One region of the Dictyobacter sp. Z7_2 genome, then DNA from elsewhere that is predicted to be linked to it. Evidence: a T-box and tRNA genes for the amino acid it is inferred to sense, from the RefSeq annotation. Region 1 holds a T-box; the other holds one or more tRNA genes.
What was found. The T-box of region 1 lies ahead of serS (serine--tRNA ligase). A T-box ahead of a tRNA ligase gene usually reads a tRNA of that ligase, here a tRNA-Ser.
Positions count from the first base shown of each region.

Region 2: it encodes a tRNA-Ser, which carries the amino acid that the T-box ahead of serS (serine--tRNA ligase) is inferred to sense. The anticodon was not compared.

Region 1 covers NZ_BAAJPE010000002.1:2,940,930-2,949,894, forward strand. The annotation lists gene lpdA (dihydrolipoyl dehydrogenase) at 1-600, opposite strand, end outside; gene AC27N8_RS25920 (hypothetical protein) at 1,122-1,301, shown strand; gene AC27N8_RS25925 (metallophosphoesterase family protein) at 1,431-2,141, opposite strand; gene AC27N8_RS25930 (metallophosphoesterase family protein) at 2,349-2,840, shown strand; gene AC27N8_RS25935 (hypothetical protein) at 2,897-3,379, opposite strand; gene AC27N8_RS25940 (hypothetical protein) at 3,416-3,853, opposite strand; gene serS (serine--tRNA ligase) at 4,061-5,341, opposite strand; T-box leader at 5,430-5,661, opposite strand; gene AC27N8_RS25950 (hypothetical protein) at 5,710-6,273, opposite strand; gene AC27N8_RS25955 (hypothetical protein) at 6,553-7,758, opposite strand; gene AC27N8_RS25960 (zinc ribbon domain-containing protein) at 7,905-8,965, opposite strand, start outside.
Region 2 covers NZ_BAAJPE010000002.1:1,044,755-1,053,719, forward strand. The annotation lists gene AC27N8_RS17875 (DUF929 family protein) at 46-1,077, opposite strand; gene AC27N8_RS17880 (VOC family protein) at 1,503-1,919, shown strand; tRNA gene AC27N8_RS17885 (tRNA-Glu) at 2,055-2,128, shown strand; gene AC27N8_RS17890 (molybdopterin molybdotransferase MoeA) at 2,211-3,443, shown strand; gene AC27N8_RS17895 (sigma-54 interaction domain-containing protein) at 3,486-4,562, opposite strand; gene AC27N8_RS17900 (DUF4388 domain-containing protein) at 4,622-6,169, opposite strand; tRNA gene AC27N8_RS17905 (tRNA-Ser) at 6,446-6,528, opposite strand; gene serS (serine--tRNA ligase) at 6,644-7,924, opposite strand; gene AC27N8_RS17915 (sugar phosphate isomerase/epimerase family protein) at 8,110-8,934, shown strand.

The DNA.
Region 1 (8,965 bases):
TTTTGTACCCAGTGCGCTAAACATGCAGGCAAGTTCAATTCCAATCACACCACCGCCGACGCAGATCAGGCTTTCCGGTGTTTTTGGCAGGTTCCAGCACGTATCGCTATTCATGACCTTGTCGCCATCGATCCCCGGCATCGCTGGGATGAATGGGACCGAGCCTGTAGCCAGGATGATTTTGTCGGCGCTGAATTTCTGTTGCTGACCATCTTTTGTCACTGTGACATTTTTGGATGCATCAACACTGCCAAAGCCATCGAACACATCGACATTATTGCCCTTCATCAGGAGGCCGACGCCGCCGGTCATCCTCTTCACCACTTTATCTTTAAAGGCGACCGCTTTCGGCATGCTAAAGACTGGAGCTTGCGGTAGCGTGATACCTAGCTCTTCGATGCTGTGGGACATTTGATAGAGTGTTTCGGCTACGTGGAGCATGGCTTTGGATGGAATACATCCCACATTCAAGCATGTGCCACCAAGGTATTGCTTTTCAACAATCGCAACTTTTGCACCTCGTTGGGCTGCTCGAATGGCAGCTACGTAGCCGCCAGGACCAGAACCAATGATCGCAACGTCATAATGAGTACTCGTCATGAATTTCTCCTCTAATTCGTATGTTCTCATTCATCTTGCAGCAGGTAGGACCTACGTAGAAGCAGAAAATTTGTCACCCTCTGATGGAAGGTGTGCCTTCGCTCATTACATTGTATGCATATGCGAAGCAATACTGTGCGTGGAATGCACATCTCTTCTGTAAATGAATGGGTACAGATGATTGTGTTGTTATTCGTCTTTATTTATATCCAGGATAAAGAATATGTTTCGTTATCCCTTGAATACATTGTCAGGTTCTTCGTCAGTATATCACTTTTCTCTCTATCTCGATATAAGCGCCCGACGGCGTGCAAACGCTATCACCTTTTTGGCCTATTGCAATGACGTAAAAGAAAATGGAACGTATGAATAATTGCAGGGAAAATTTCTTCTTTTTCTGCTTACGTTCGATTCACATTGACTGTCTGGGAAGAGAGCAGGCATATATACTGGTTGACGAATGCCTGGATGGGTGGAAGTGAATACATTTCATACGGAATTATATGACCGGGGGTTGTACGATGGCAACAACAGGTGAATTGCGTGCAATTATTGAGGATTTAGAGTTGGTTGATGTTGGTGATGCGGCGATCTATTTGGGCGAGGACGCTCTCGACGAAGATGGAGAACCCGATATGACTGCGTTAACTCTAGCCAGCTGTTTAAGCTATATTGCATCAAATGATGAGAGCGTTTTTTAATTTTTTTAGTGCATGTTCAGCTATCATTTTCTTTTTATAAAATTTATGCTGAGTTATGATGACCGGAGCCTGCTTCCATCCAGTGAAGTAGTTCCGGTCATTGCTGTATACATCCTACTCAACAAAGCATCAATATTTAGCCGATGTCAGAATTTTGATACGCCTATCTGCTGTTGGCATCTCATACTGTCTAATCTGTTTGACGACCGCTTTGATATCATAAGGGATGCGGCGATGTTCAACCTGCCAATTGTTGTTCTGCCAGCTCAGGATAGCATACGAGGCACGTATATCGCCATCTCGGGGCAGACCACAACTTCCGACATCCACCAGTAACAACTTTCGCCATTGTCGCACATAGGCCACATGATAATGTCCAAATGCCAATGTACTAATGGTTGGAGGCAACTCCTGGCACATCTCTTCGATTCTGCTATCGGTAGTGGTGGGAAAGATGGCTTCATCCTGGTTGAGTGGATTGGCATGCACTACCAATAGATCCTTTCCCTGCGGGTTTGAGACAAGATGGTAAAAGGGTAATGATGCCAGATAATCAATGCCATCAACGCCGATCTGCTCGCGTGTCCAGACGATCACGCTCTGCTTTTTGGGACCCTTTTTGGACGTCTGATTGACGATATCCAGATCAGTGTTTCCCTGAATCACGGGACAGCGCAGGCTTTGGAGCGTTTCTAAAACTTCTTTGGGACGGGGACCATTCAGGCAGAGATCCCCGGCGATAACGATCTGATCAATCGATGCTTGTTGGGTGAGGTCTTCAAGGACGGCATCGAGTGCAATCTGATTGCCGTGTATATCAGATAGGATTGCAATACGCATGTGATATCCTGATTTGAGACATTATTTTAAATGCCTCTCCTCTCTAAATTGGTGTAACTCATTAAATTGGTACAACTCATCCAGTCAAGGTCTTCAATGCTCTGAGTGAAGCGGCTATGATTCAGCTTTAGCTTAGGATTAATCTAGATTGGCCGACGTGGATAGATACCATCTCTAATATATCTCAAAATGCTGGAGGAAACAAAGATGCAACATCGAATCGGAGTCATATCGGATACCCATCTGCCCAGATTCAAAAGCATCCCGGAGGCTGTCTGGGAGCATTTTGCCGACGTCGAGCTGATTATCCATGCAGGAGACTTATCTGTTCTCTCAGTCGTGACCCAACTGGAGACTCTCGCGCCGGTCGTAGCCGTCCAGGGCAACGTCGAGCAAGATGAAGTGATCGCCACGCTACCGATCAAGAAAGAGATACAGGTCGGCGGCTGTAGAATCGGCATTGTCCATATTCTCGGCGAAGCTCGTCATTATCCTCAGACCGCACGACGCGAATTTCCCACGGCGCGCATCGTGATCTTTGGTCACAGCCACAATCCTTACAATCAGGAGCATGATGGACAACTCCTCTTCAATCCTGGCAGCGCCACCGATCGCCGACGGCAGCCCACATGCAGCATTGGATGCCTTGTCATCGACGACGAAGAGCAGTCTGTACAAGGAGAGATTATACCTTTGTGAAAAAGGGGATATTTCTTTAATATCCCCTTTTTGGGACAAGGTTATATGGCTGAAAATTACGCACCCTTAATTAAGCGCTGGACCTCTTGTTCTGACCACGGAGTAAACTTTGAGGCTTGGAGGGGATATTTGTCTTTCAATTCATATTTATTGTCTAGCACATTTCTTCCCACATAAATGTTTCGGCGCTGAAAAGGTGCCAATGCTTGCATATCGGGCTGGTTAGCGGCAGAAGGAAGAATCCAGGGCTCTTTGAGGAAGTAGACGTCCTGATTGACCCATTTCGGACAAGGGAATGATGTTCGGATGCATAATTCCTCTACAGTTGCAGCACAGAATGCAGCCCATCGCGGCTGCATTTGGATGTCATGCTCCGTAGGAGGCTCCGTGATCAACTCGTGCCGATGATCTTTTGCATAACTCCACCAATCGTGTAAAAAGTTCCCAATTGCAATCCATGGATCATCATTATTATCCTGGCTGATACTTTCTAAAACTTGTTTAATGGGATGAATGTTATAAGGAAGTGGCGATTTCATGGCGTTCTCCATGCATATGAACATCTTCTCCTACTATTATACTTTAAAACAGTACTCAATTGCATTTTTCATACGCAGACGTGCTGACTGATCTTGTAAATGTTGTGGTATATAAGAGTTTACAACCTTCCAGCATTGCTGTTGAGTCGACAATTTTAGGATCGGTGCCAGGGCCTGGATGTCTCTATAATCCTGAGCTCTGCCGGAGAAAACCTTTAACGCCATCATATAATTCAAATCTGGCACATATATTGTGAGATGGGAAAGTTGTAACCATGGCTTTAACTGTCGAGGTCGCCCTACTTGATCAGTAATAATGCTAACATCATCATTGAGCCATTGATTTGGTAAGCTCTTTTCTTTCGCTGTCGCTGCGATTGCGTTGAGAACTGACGAATATATCTTAGAGTTTGATGCAATGATTGACACATCAATGTCCTCAGTAGCATCTCGATTTCTTACCTGAGTAACCATAAGTGCACCTCCCAGCAGAAGCAGTTGGCCATGAATATTTTTCCTCTTTTAGCTTCTCATTAAGGAAACCCAGGTTTTGTGTGATCTGTTGGCTGTCCATCGTTGACTCCTTTTCACTGACATAAAAAAGGAAGCGGGAATATATTTAGTGCAGAAACGAGAGGGTGTGCTGGCTCGATCACAATCATAACCGAGCCAGCTGGCATACTAACGACCAATATATTCCTGTCCGCCCATAAATGGACGCAGGGCTTCGGGGATGCGAATGCTGCCGTCGGCTTGCTGATGCGTTTCCAATAGCGGAATCAAGATGCGTGGCGAGGCGATGGCGGTGTTGTTGAGTGTGTGGACAAATTTGACTTTGCCATCTTCGTCGCGGTAGCGAATATTGGCGCGTCGAGCCTGCCAATCGTGCAGGTACGAGCACGAATGGGTTTCGCGATAGCGATTCTCGCCGGGGACCCAACATTCGATATCATACATCCCGACCTTGCCGTCGCCCATGTCGCCTGTGCAGACGTTGACGACTCGATAGGGGAGCTCGAGTGCCTGGATCAGTTCTTCGGCGTTCTGCAAGAGTTGCTCGAACCAGTAGACCGACTCGTCGTGGTCGGCTTTGCTGATGATATACTGCTCGACTTTGCTGAATTGATGGATACGGAAGACGCCACGTGTATCCTTGCCATACGTGCCAGCCTCCTGGCGGAACGCGGGACTATAGCCAACGAACTTCATCGGCAGCTCGCTGGCTTTGAGGATCTCATCCTTGTACATACCGGTGATCGAGACTTCGGCTGTGCCGACCAGAAACAGATCCTGATCCTTGATTTCGTAGACTTGATCGCGACCTTTGGGAAACTGTCCATTGCCGACGAAGCAGAAGTCGCGAGCCATAGCGGGAACGATCAACGGTGTAAAGCCTTTGCGTGCCATTTTGTCCATGGCGAAATTGACCAGAGCCAGCTCCATGCGTGCGGCATCGCCGCGCAGGATATAGCTTCTCGATCCAGCGACTTTGACGGCGCGTTCGATGTCTACCAGATTATGCTTGAGCATCAGGTCGTAGTGATCGAGAGCCTCGAAGTCGAATTTGGGTTTGTCGCCCCAATACTTAAACGGCACGTTCTCGCTGTCGTCTTTGCCGATCGGAGCGCTTGGATCGGGGATGTTCGGTACGAGTAAGAGCAGTTGATAACGTTCTTCGATCAACTGATTGAGTGCTGGCTCCTTGGCTTTAATCTCGTCGGCCATCTTTTTGCCTTCGGCGATGAGATTGGTGCGCAGCTCGACATTCTTTTCTTTGGCGGCCTGCTGGATGCCTTTCGAGAGCTGATTCTGTCTGGCGCGTGTCTCCTCCACCTCGTGCTGTAGCGCAACGACCTGCTGATCCAGAGCCAGTAGGGCATCGATATCGATCGAGTTATTTTTTACGCGTGCGGCCTCTTTGACCACGCCTGGATTATTGCGAATAAATGCCAGATCAAGCATGTGTTTTTTCTCCTCTTCTTTTTTTCTGTGTCTTCCTGCTGGGATTGAAAAAAACTCTTTATGCCATAAAAAAACGCCGTGTCCTTCATTCAAGGACGACGACGCAGGATGCGTGGAATCGTGGTACCACCTTACTTTTTCCAATACTTTTCTCTACGAGAGCAGCTTGGAACTCTTTATACCCGCTAACGGAGGCAACCGTTGACGCTTCACGCGTAGGCTCCAGGGTGGATTTCTCTCTTGCGCGTACTGCGTTGCACCGTCCCGCAGCTCTCTGTACGCTGATGACAAGAGATACTTATCCCATTCATAGCCAGGCTATATTCTATCTGATCTGTATTTCAGCATAACAGTGCCTCTAGCATTTGTCAATCCCTGAAGTAGCTGGCTTTCAAAAATCGGGTAAAGGCTTGCATTTCTTCCTGGTACTCAATAAGCTTTTGAGCCTTCACTGATGAAAACTCTTGATAGTCAGCCCCTTGGCTTTGGAGCAAGATACGGCCTGTCCACAGTCGATTATCTAGCACAAGATGACGATCATAGACCATCGAGTGCGCCTGATAAAATCGCTCAAGAAGCGCAAACAGATCTGGAACATAGGATTGATGAAGGCGCTTGCAATCATTTGTAATGCTATCGGCTTCTTTCATCAATGCACGATAGTGATCTGGCGAATGTTGCGCCTCATGTAATTTTGCATTTGCCTGGCTTTCAAGCATAGCCGCATCTGGAGATGAAATCTGGACCCAGGGATATGCATGCCCATGATCAAGATGCCCCTCACATGACGATGACGTAGGGATGCCCAAGGCGTTGAGCACAATAACCGTTTCCAGGATACCCTCGTCGATAGTACGCCCAACTTTATCCACAACACGTGAAAATTGCGTTATTAATTCTTGCCAGGATTGTTCTTTTGATGTCTTTAGCATATACTTTAAAAAGGGAGATGGAGTCGTGCCATTGCATGTTGAATATCCATGTGTATCACCTCTCTCATGCCGTTTCTTTTTACTATACCTGATATACAGGTAATTTTCAATATGTATCGATAATAAAAAGTCTAAAAGAAGTCTATCTCTTACAAGGGATAGACTTCTTTTATGCTTGTCAGTTGGAATGTTCGACATGACTGACATTTTTAGTGAACCGGAAAGGATGACATTTCAATGAATGTTGACCTTCCTGAATGACTTTTTAGCGGACCTGCTTTATCGGAGTTTCCATACCTGCACATTCGCGAATGTGGCGTCGATCGGTGTATTGTTATCAATGACGCCAACTCCTATCTGACCTGCTGTTAATGTGCTATCGCCGATGGCTCCGAGATAGGTACTGTTGACGAGGATCGTGATAGTTGTCTGGTCGGCCATCACCATCAGCTGATTCATCTGATTGACTCCGACGTTGATCGCTGCGCTTCTCCCCTGAAGGAGCGTGGAGGCTTGATTCGCTCCGTTATAGAGATCGAGTGCATATGAGCCATCAGTGCCTACGTGAAAAAAATAATAGTTTGTTGCACCATTCCCAACGCGGAAAAGCAGTCCGGCTTGTCCCTCGTCGCCCTTGAGGATGGTCACATTGGCCTGATAGGCAAAATTGGAGACATTGGTAGCCTGCGCGATGCACGGTTGGAAATACGTCTGCTGTTCTTCCAGCGCATGATACATACTGTTAGTGAATGCGCAGCCTGTATGTGTATCGGCGCCGCCGGTATCCCAGCGATTGGTGCTGGTGTTGTCTGTGAGAGGATCGTCGATGCTCGGAGTATTAGTGGTCAGGGCCTGATATTGCGATGTGCTGGCCTGGGCCGTGGCTGTGGCGTCGTTAATGGATTGCGTGGCCTGAGCCGTTTGCATGGCTTGCGTGGTGGCTGTGGCTTCGATCTGGCCTTGCGCTTTGTTGATGTATTGAGCTGTTCCTTGTACCTGTGCCTGTCCTGTATTCTGTACGCTGATCGTTTGCTGGACCTGTGCTGTAGCTACGTGACGGATCGATGAGCGATAATTCGTTGTCGTCTTGATGAGCAAGAGGCTAATCGCTCCCAGTACAAGTACGATCGCCAGGATTGCTGCCAGGATCAGGCTGGTTGTTTTAATGGCCGAGCGACGTTTTCTCGGACGCGGAGGAGGAGGCCAGGATGGTCGAGTTGAACTGGCTGCTATCTGTTTTATCGTGGCCTCTTTGGCTAACTGTTCAGTTGGAGCGTCAGCTAGCGTATCCACTGCCAACTTCTCGGTTGGAGCGTCAGCCAGGAGATCTGCGTTTATCTGCTCGGTTGGAGCGTCAGCCAGGAGATCTGCATTTACCTGCTCGGTCGGAGCATCGGCCAGAGTATCTACTTCTAACTGTTCAGTTGGAGCATCAGCCAGAGTATCCTTATTTGATTGGGTGTAATTTAACTCTTTTTTGACCATATTATTTTCTGTCTCCCGCAAGAACTTTTAAATCAGTAGATAGAATAACATAAAAATGCCCGGCTTGCAGATAAAGCGACAAATGGCGAAATTATTTAGGACCCTGCTGGCAGAGATTCCTGCTGGGGAGGTCTATGAAGTCTGGATTATAACTTCCAGACGCGCAGATTGTTGAAGGCGACGTCGGTATGATTTTTTCTGTCGACGGCCATGATGCCAATTGAGCCAGCGCTATAGGTGTTATCGCTAGCACTGCCTACATAGTGCTTATTCATGTAGAGATAAAAGATATTATCACGGGCAATAATCGTCACAATATTTGTCTGACCGGTGCCTGTTTTGATCAGGTTGCTTTGATCGTATATCAGCGGAGTTGTATGCCCATCGCTTTGGGTCAGGATCAAGCCATAGGTGCCGTCGCTGCGGATGCGAAAGCTATAGAAGTTCTGATCGTGAGCACTGGCGCGGAAGATAATTCCGCCTTCATCGCCTTTAATGATCTTCATATTTATCTCCAGCGCAAAATTGTGGAAGCGTGTGGCGTGCGCGATGCAGGGAGAGTAGTAATTGGTCTGATAGGCTCGACTGTGAAGCGCGTTTTCATTAAATGCGCAGCCGCCTCCGTCTTTGGTTGGATAGATATCCCATTTGGCACCGGTGTTGTAGTACAGAGATGTGTCCAGGATAGGATGTCCGCTGGTGCTGCGTGTGTAAAGGTTCTGGAGGATGGTTGATGTTGCTTGTGCTTGTGCTGTATTCTTTTGTGACTGTGCTGTGCTCTGTGCAGCAGCTTGTGTTGTCGCCTTGCTCTGTGTCAGAGCTGACCGTGTGCTATTGATCCGAGCAACGGCTGTATTATGGGTATTGGCTCTCTGCATCATGTATGCTGTGGTAGTTGATTGGGCTCGCGACTGCGTAGGATGTGAAATCTCTGTATAGTAGAACATCCCTGCCATACTGATCAGCAGCAGGAGCGTTAAAACCAGGATCGCTATGATGATAATCGATGACCAGATCTTGTGTCGTTTGAGCACTCTTGCGTGAGCCGGCGTCGCTGTCGCAATCATAAGGGAGCGTTTCAGCGTAGGTTGTGTGCCTGCGTTCGTAAGATTTCTCGTAATGCGCCTATAGGCGGGTATCTGTGTCGAGCCAGTGGCGGAGGTCTGATAGCTAGGATGTGTCTCCAGAATCGGAGGAATGCTTTGTC
Region 2 (8,965 bases), 1.9 Mb from region 1:
TCTTCTGCTATCTATCACACGGCGCCTCGCTTGCGCCGGGAGGATTTACGCGCCTCGCTTGCGCACAGCAGCCGTCTGAGGAACATCTATATTCGCCAGGCCCGCGCCGGCTTGGGAGATTGATGCCGTTGGCTGAGGTAGTTTCCCTCGAATGGTGGGAATCGGATCAGCGCTACATACATTGGCAGGCTGATTATTCGTCAGGGCACAAATCTCGGCCGTCAAATAGTTAGCGGAACCAAGCACCGCACGCGAGATATCAGTCGTTGGATCATTGATAGCATCGACAATATCACTATGTGCTTTCCCTATAATCACAGTCGGAGGGTAGTAAGAGCCCGCTGAAACATATTGATTCCCCACACTGAGAAATGGAAAACTTCCAGCACTATCCGAAGTTGTATAGGGAGGAGCATCATATGTGCTCACAATCTTTGTTTGATCAGCGGTTAAAGTTTGTAGCGTTTTTGGCGTCGGTTGACTATTATCCTCGACTTCTGCTGGTACAAAATCAATATATTGACTTTGATACGTAGACTTATAAAATGAAAAAGTCGAGATACTATCTTCGCCCGATATCAGAGCGGTGGGCGCTGTAGGAAAAGATCCAAACCGATTTAACGCAATGATGAGTGACCAGCGTTGGGCTGCACAAAATGGGCAATATTCCCCCCCCATGTAAAAGACTTCTGGTTTGCCAGTTGGCCCTTTTAAAATAGGAGCGTTTTTTACTGCTTTAAGTACTGTGCCCAAGTTGGAACCGCTACCATCGAGTCCCCCTGTACCAACCTGAGAAAGCAGTTCAGGCTTGACACTTGTCAGTGATTTATAGACACTGGGTGAGACCGCCAGCGGCGTCGTCTGCTCACGATTGCCAAACCAGATAAATGCCCCGATAACGGCGATCACCACGACCACAATACCGCCAACAAATAGCCAGGAGGTCAAAGAACTCCTTTGCTTCGATCGTCTTCCCTTGGCTTGATTGCGTGCACTTTGACCATTTTTTCCTGACTGCCCACGCCGTTCTCGCTCACGCTGTCTTACGGCCGCAGCAGATTGTTTATTTTCTGACATTATTATCCACCTTTTTTATGATTTGTTATGAGATACAAATCTTCAGATATTGTAGCATAGCAAAGAAACACGATGCATTGTGATACATTATGGCTAATGGCTACTACTACCTATAGACGGACAGTACATACTCATTGTTGCCGACAAACATCTAATAACCATCCCTTCTTTCTCTGTACAAGATCCTACCATTGATGAAGACGTGTTCAACTCATCCCATGTGGTACACTAAGAAAATCAGAGCTAGCAGAACATCACATCTGCTCAGACTTGCCGACGAGCAGACAACACCTGAATATTTTTGCTTCGATGCGTGCATGATGCATGCCCTCATAAAGATTTATGGCTCTGACAGTACAATGTTGTCACATATTCACAGACACCATCATCAATGCTTGGTACTGCGATGATCTCAGGAGAAAGATATGCAATCCAAATACGCAAAAGAAGGGCGCAAGCTTCCTCGTCTACAACACGTCTCCCTCTCTATTCCTGATGGCTCACAAGAGCAAATCCGCGCTTTTTATGGCGGTCTGCTTGGCTTCCAGGAGAAGCAAGTACCCGCCATTTTAGCGCCTCGTGGTCTCGTCTGGTTTGCAGCCGGAGAGGGTGAAATGGAGCTCCACTTTGTCCCTGATACCTATCTACAGCGCCCTGAAGAGGCCCGCCATTTCTGCCTTGAGGTCGATGATGTGGATGCTTATCGCAGCAAATTGCAGCAAGCAGGTTATGAGTTGATTGAGGCAGATGAAATACCACATCGTCCACGCTTCTTCTTAGTAGATCCAGCAGGCAATCATCTCGAATTGACAACCATCCTGGCTGACTATAGTGAGCAATAAAAAGATACACGCTATGTAGCGTTTAGCACTGCATAATCGGCTCGGGGAGAGCGAAAAAGCAAAAATGGATGCTTGACAAAGGCTTCGTCGTACGATACAATACTCTAGGTTGAAGCGAAAGCAACAACAGTATGTGCCTCGTTCGTCTAGCGGCCTAGGACGCCGCCCTTTCAAGGCGGAGATCACGGGTTCGAATCCCGTACGAGGTAGTTTTATTTAAGAGAAGCCTGGCATCACATGAATATTTTAAGTGAGCCAGGCTTCTCTGTTTTATGTCAGGGGAGGTTATCTATGATCAGCGTTGAAGAAGCCCTCGAACAGATCCTATCCCAAATTACAGCACTACCGGCAATCAAAGTTCCCCTCTCAGAGGCTCAAGGATTAATCCTGGCCGAAGAGATCAGCGCCCAGGAAGATATACCACCATTCGACAATTCAGCAATGGATGGCTTTGCCCTGTTAAGCCAGGACAGCGTCTCTGGTACCAATCAACCACCGCGCCTACGCGTGACCGGAGGCGTGGCCGCTGGCTATGTGGCAGATCACCGCGTTGAAGCCGGAACGGCGATGCGCATAATGACAGGTGCTCCAGTGCCTCCGGGAGCCGACGCCATCATTCAGGTAGAATTGACACGCAATGATGGGCCAGAAAGCTCCTGGGTAGAAATCCTCCAGGGGGTTCAACCCGGCAATAATATTCGTCCAGCCGGAGAAGATATGCGGCGAGGACAGAAGATTTTAGAGTCAGGCATAGAGCTTGGTCCGTGGGAGATTGGCGTCCTGGCAACCCTTGGCTGGTCCGAGGTCACAGTGATACCTCGGGCTCGCGTCGCTATTCTGGGAACCGGCGACGAAATTGTCGATATTGATCAACCGCTCCAGCCCGGCAAGATACGCAACAGTAACAGTTATCTCTTAGAAGCTGCGGTCCGACGCGCTGGTGCTGAACCATATCGCCTGGGCGTTGCTCGCGATACGGTCGAAAGCTTGCGCGAAAAATTTGCGGAGGCGATGACCTTTGATCTCATTATTACCTCTGGAGGCGTCTCAGTAGGCGATTTCGATCTGGTCAAGAACATCATGGCGGAACAGGGAGAGATCAATTTCTGGCGTATCAACATGAAACCAGGAAAACCAGTGGCTTTTGGTCACATTGGAGATATCCCTTTGATTGGACTGCCTGGCAATCCAGTCTCCAGCGCCGTGACCTTTGAGATCTTTACACGCCCGCTGATTCGAAAACTACAGGGGCATCAGCTGCTATTTAAACCTCAAATCGAGATCACTCTCCAAGAGGATATACACGATAAAGCGATGAGGCGTCACTATATGCGTGCATATGTCGAATGGCAAGATGGAGGCTTTGTGGCTCACGTCACAGGAAAACAGGATTCGCATATCATGACCTCTCTTTTACATACAAACGCATTTGTGATTATCCCTGAAGGGGGCAGCAGCCCACATGCAGGTGATACGCTGAAAGCCATGATGCTTGAGTGGCCCGAGGTAGCGACAACCAACTGAGCAAGGAGGTCCTCTGTAGCGCCGGCACGAGAAGAGACCGTATCAATCATGCGTTTCTGACTGTGCCTGCGCCGATTGACGACGATTTTTCTCTGCCAGGCGATAACGTAACTTGTCACGTGAAATGCCTAACAGCGCAGCAGCATGCACCTGATTATACCCACAACGTTTCAAAGCTTCTTGAATAAAAGCGTATTCAATGCCGCTCAAAAATGCCGGCAAATCGATCCCTGTGGCGGGTAGTGAAAGTTTCTGAAGGAGATCAGGAACCTGAGCCCCCGTATGCATCTGAGGAGGAGAGACAACACTCAACAAATCTTCGGCCTGAATGACATGATCGTGACAGAGAATCCCCCCCAACTCTATCGCATGTTGCAATTCTCGAATATTGCCAGGCCAGGCATAATGCAACAAAAGATCTGATGCGGCAGCACTAATACTCAAAGGGACCCCGTGTTGCTTGCTTTCACGCTGCAAAAAATGCTCAATCAGCAGAGGAATGTCTTCGGGATGCTCATGTAAAGGAGGCATAAAAAATGTCACAACCTTGAGGCGATAAAACAAATCGTCGCGAAATTTCTTTTGTATAACTGCCGTCTGCAAGTCTACGTTGGTAGCTGCAATGACACGCAGCTGCACATGAACCTCTTTCACCCCGCCCACGCGCCGAAAACTCCACGTCTCGAGAAAGCGCAATAATTTAGTTTGTAAGGCAAGAGGCATTGAACCAATTTCATCCAGGAAGAGCGTACCACGATGGGCACGGGCCAGCAGGCCATCACGAGCAACCTTGGCATCAGTATAAGCGCCCGCTTCCACACCAAATAGTTCGGTCTCCATCAGCGCTTCCGGAATTGCTGCGCAATTGATGGGAATAAATAGACCAGGCGACGAGGAATGACGGCCCGCTTCATGAATCGCACGTGCCACGACATCTTTCCCGGTGCCGCTATCCCCCTGGATCAAGATGCGGGCCTTCGGATATGACGCCACCTGACGAACTGAAGTAATAATCTTCTGGATGACCGGACTCTTCCCAACAATCATACCTGAAATCGCATCATCAGACTCAGCCAGTTCTACAGATCGAGCAGGTATGCTCTTTTCTGGTTGTAACACCACAACCTCCTCCACATATCCTACGCAATCAGAGCACTACATCGTCAGATTGGCACAAACTAGTAATCATTGCCCAGTGGAATATTGTATATGCCGCTCGGAGAGGCTAGTGGTCCGCTGGATTGCAATGGTTGCATCGGCTGCGGGCTAGCAATCCAACCGCGTCCGGGCACAAATTTTGCCCCATTCCCACCATTCCCCCATTGAGACTCCGTCACCACGCCATTGACCTCTACTTGTCCAACGAACGCAGATGGATTCATCTCGGGCTGCTGCATAGCAGGCAATGAGGCGGACCAGGGTGAGACTGAAGCAGAAGCATATCCTGGTGCGACGTAGCCATTGCTTAAACCGGTAGCCACCAGTTCACCCGAAACAGGTGCCAGATCAGGTTGCATATTATCAGTGGGCATCGTAATAGAGATCAATTCTTCAGCGATCAGCTCACCAACCACCGGACAAACAATATCGGGAGTAGTCCCCAGGTCCTGGCAAATAGAGAGCAAGGAGGTTCTACCGTCAACATGCGTTAAGACGCACCATTGATCAGGCGTAATCTGCACTTGTGGATTTTGAGCACGGTAGGCGGATAGATCTTTTGGCAACAATACCATATCAGGCGACATAAAGGATGTGTCAATACGACGCGGAGGCACAGGATTAGTTACCGGGACGGGTTGAAAAACACCGTTGTTTGTATCAGATTCTCCAAACAAAGAGGCAAAACCAGAATCGGTCTGCCTGGGACCATCATCAGAGAACATTGCTCCAACATCAGCAAATGAAGGGGTGTCCATCTGCGAGTCAAAAGCAGACTCTTCAGAGATCGCAGGAGTGGCAGCAGGCGAAAATGACTCTGGCGCTGGAAAAGATGTGGCAAACGAGGATGCAGCAAACGCGGAATCATCGAGAAATTGCGAAGCACTCATCAGTGTAGGAACACGTGCGACATCAGGTGAGGGAGTGCTTGGCGTCCGCGGCGTGGACTGCGGCGGAGGCGTCTGAGCCAACGATATCGGTACTGCTGGCGTCGCTGGCGTCATCGGTGAGTAGATAGATGGCGCTGGCGGATTGATTGGCGAGTAAGACGATGGCAGGGGAACGGTTTTAGGCTTGGCTACTTCTGGGGTGGGAGCAATAACAGGTTTGGCATCTTCAATTAACGACGAAATAGACATCGAGACCAATAAGCGATCATTTGGCGGCAGAGTCCCCTCGTCAAAATAAATATCGCCTGAATCCCAAAGCAAGAGAACCTTCAGCGCCTTCGTGGTATTCCTGATAGTCCAGGCCCGTAACGCCTCGCGACTCGCATAACGCGATTCTATCAACTTGCGAGCTGTCTGAGATTCATTTGCCTGAGGACCTAATACAAGTAACGTTTCTTGCAGAGCGCCTTGTGGGATAACTCCATCCTGAACTAAACGCTCACCGAGTGTTGCCTGAGTACGCAAGGGTCCAATACAAAGCAGGTGGCCGTCACTGATATAGAATTCAACCCATTGGGAACTCTTTTGAATTATAAGGAGACCAGTCTTTGCATGACGCTCAAGACGCTGCAACACTTCTGCTAATTTAAACTGCTCTAATGTACCTATCAGTGACACAGTACTTCACCGTCCGTCCAGAAAATGGCTTCCATGTAGCATATGTTCCTTTCACCGTTGCACTAGTAGAATCCATACACTTATTTTCACGAAAGTCAACGACTACTTTTTCATCATTCATATACTATCTTGTGTATGCATAGAGTCGGAAGCAAATTGGCACAACTTCCAACACTAACTATCGCTGCCAGTTAAAATGATTATAGTTCCTCGGCACAGGTGAGGCAGAAGCAGATAAGACAAATCTAGAGCAGACGTACATTATCTGCTCTAGTACGGAAGGAGAGGGATTCGAACCCCCGGAGCTCTCACTCAGCTGTTTTCAAGACAGCCGCAATAGACCACTCTGCCATCCTTCCGCAGATAATATACCATACTTGTGCCAACTTGTGAAGGGTTTTATACCAATTTCACAAATATTCGTAAATCTGGTTTTCGTCCCTTCGTGCTAGTCTTTTTTTCCCTTTATTTCTACTACGCAGACGCTAAAAGAATGGATGTGCCTACGTAAGGGCGCAATACTTTTGGTACTATAACCGACCCATCCGCCTGCTGATAATTTTCCAGAATAGCCGCCATCGTCCGACCTACAGCTAATCCAGAAGCATTCAGCGTATGAACGTGTCTCGCTCGTTTTGTACGACCGCTGCGATAGCGAATATTTGCCCGGCGCGCCTGGAATCCTTCGCAATTACTTACCGAGGAGATCTCTATATAATCCTTCATCGCCGGCATCCAGACCTCAATATCGAGAGTTTTAGCAGACGCAAAGGGCAAATGGGCGCTATTTAAAGTCACAACACGATAAGCTAACTCGAGCAGTTGCAGGATCTCCTCTGCATGTTGCAACATATGAGCTAATTCAATATAGGAATTCTGAGGCTCGGTATATTGAAAAAGTTCAACTTTGTTAAATTGATGCAAACGCAATAATCCTCGCGTCTGATGTGAGGCTGAACCAGCTTCGCGACGAAACGCAGTTGTCCAGGCGACATAGCGCAGAGGTAAAATATCACGCGACAAGATCGCATCACTATGCATGCCAATGAGTGGAACCTCCGCCGTAGGATTCAGATAAAGTTCATCTTCGCCACAACCATAGACTTGATCAGCGAATTTGGGCAACTGACCGGCACCTATCATCACTGAGCGCTTCACTAATTGTGGGGGTAAGATCTCTGTATAGCCATGCTCGCCAGTATGCACATCCAGCATAAAAGAGATCAAAGCGCGCTCCAGACGCGCTCCCATTCCCTTGAGCAAGACAAAACGACTACCAGCAATCCGAACACCCATCTCGGCATCCAGAATACCAAGATGCGTACCTAGATCCCAATGGGCCTGCGGCTCGAAAGGTAAGTGAGCGGACTCTCCCCAATGGAGAACTATCTCATCTGGAGAGGCTGTCGTATCCACCACTGGAACACTCGTATGTGGGATGTTCGGCAAAAGAAGCAACAAAAACTGAAGACGTGTCTCGAGATCTGTTATCTGCAACTCCAGCTCGCGAATTTCGTCGTGCTGAGCTTTAATTTGCTCATTTGCAACACGACGCTGAGTTAGCGGGACGGAACGTATTGCCTCTTTCTGGCTTTTTAACGCGGCATATACGTTATCTCGCCGGGCTAAAACTTCGCGACGCTGTTCAGATAATAGTAGTATCTCATCGATCTCGCTATCACGCGCTTCACAACGCTTTTGTAGCGCATCACGAACAATATCATGATGCTGGCAAATAAAATCTAAACCCAACATATCCTTCTCAGTATAGCATAGGAATAGATAGTTAACCGGTTTCTGGTACTCAATGGTAGCTACTTACTCGTCAGTTACATAAGCCCTTGTTTGCTTTCCTCAACTCCTGGCGCATACAATAGTAGGATTATAAATAGTAGAGTTATCAGCAACCAAAAAGATTGCGTGAGGAGATAGCATTCGGCATGAGCCAACCAATACAATTACTTTGCTCAACAGGTGTCTTCAGTCGCCACCCCGATCTCACAGGGCACCAAGCCATCATTAAATACGGACCACTTTTAGAGGTTGATGGCCTGGAGATTATGTTTTATCCTACCTGGTACGGACAAATCGAGCAGATCGCCGCTGAACTACTGCGCACCGAGCTACGCTTCCCGGCGATGCATACGGAAAAAAACATTGGGACAGCACTTGGTCAGCCCGATCCTGCAGCGCGGCAACAAGGAGTCGACCTTCTGGAAGAGAATTGCAAGATGGCAAAGCTATTAGGAAGCAAACTACTTGTTCTGCATTTCTGGAATTGGCCCGAATTAGACGATAATCTAGATAATAATCTTTCAATGCAGCAAGCCTGTTACGATCTGGCACAACACTATGGAGTAGAACTAGCACTTGAGAGTATTCCTGGTCGACATTTTGATCCCTTAACCAACCTCCAACGCACCTTGAAGCATGAACCACGCACTCATTTCGCTCTAGATACAGAATTCCTGGCCAACTATAACCAGCTGGATAGCGTCTTTCAGACCCCCTGGCTCTGGGATCAACAGAGGACCCATCATATACATATAAAAGATTCTATTGGTCAACCTTTTGTGGATGGGCAACGCCGCTATCTTCATCCAGGCGAAGGGAATGTCGACTTCGAGCGTTTTTTTGCACAATTAAAACAGATGGGTTTCACCGGTAACGTCAGCCTCGAATCGCCAGCCATTACCCTGAATGAGGGGATAGATGTAGAACAACTCCATACCAGTCTCAACTTCATTCGTCAACACATAAAATAAGCTTAATAAAATATCCTCATAAACAATTTTA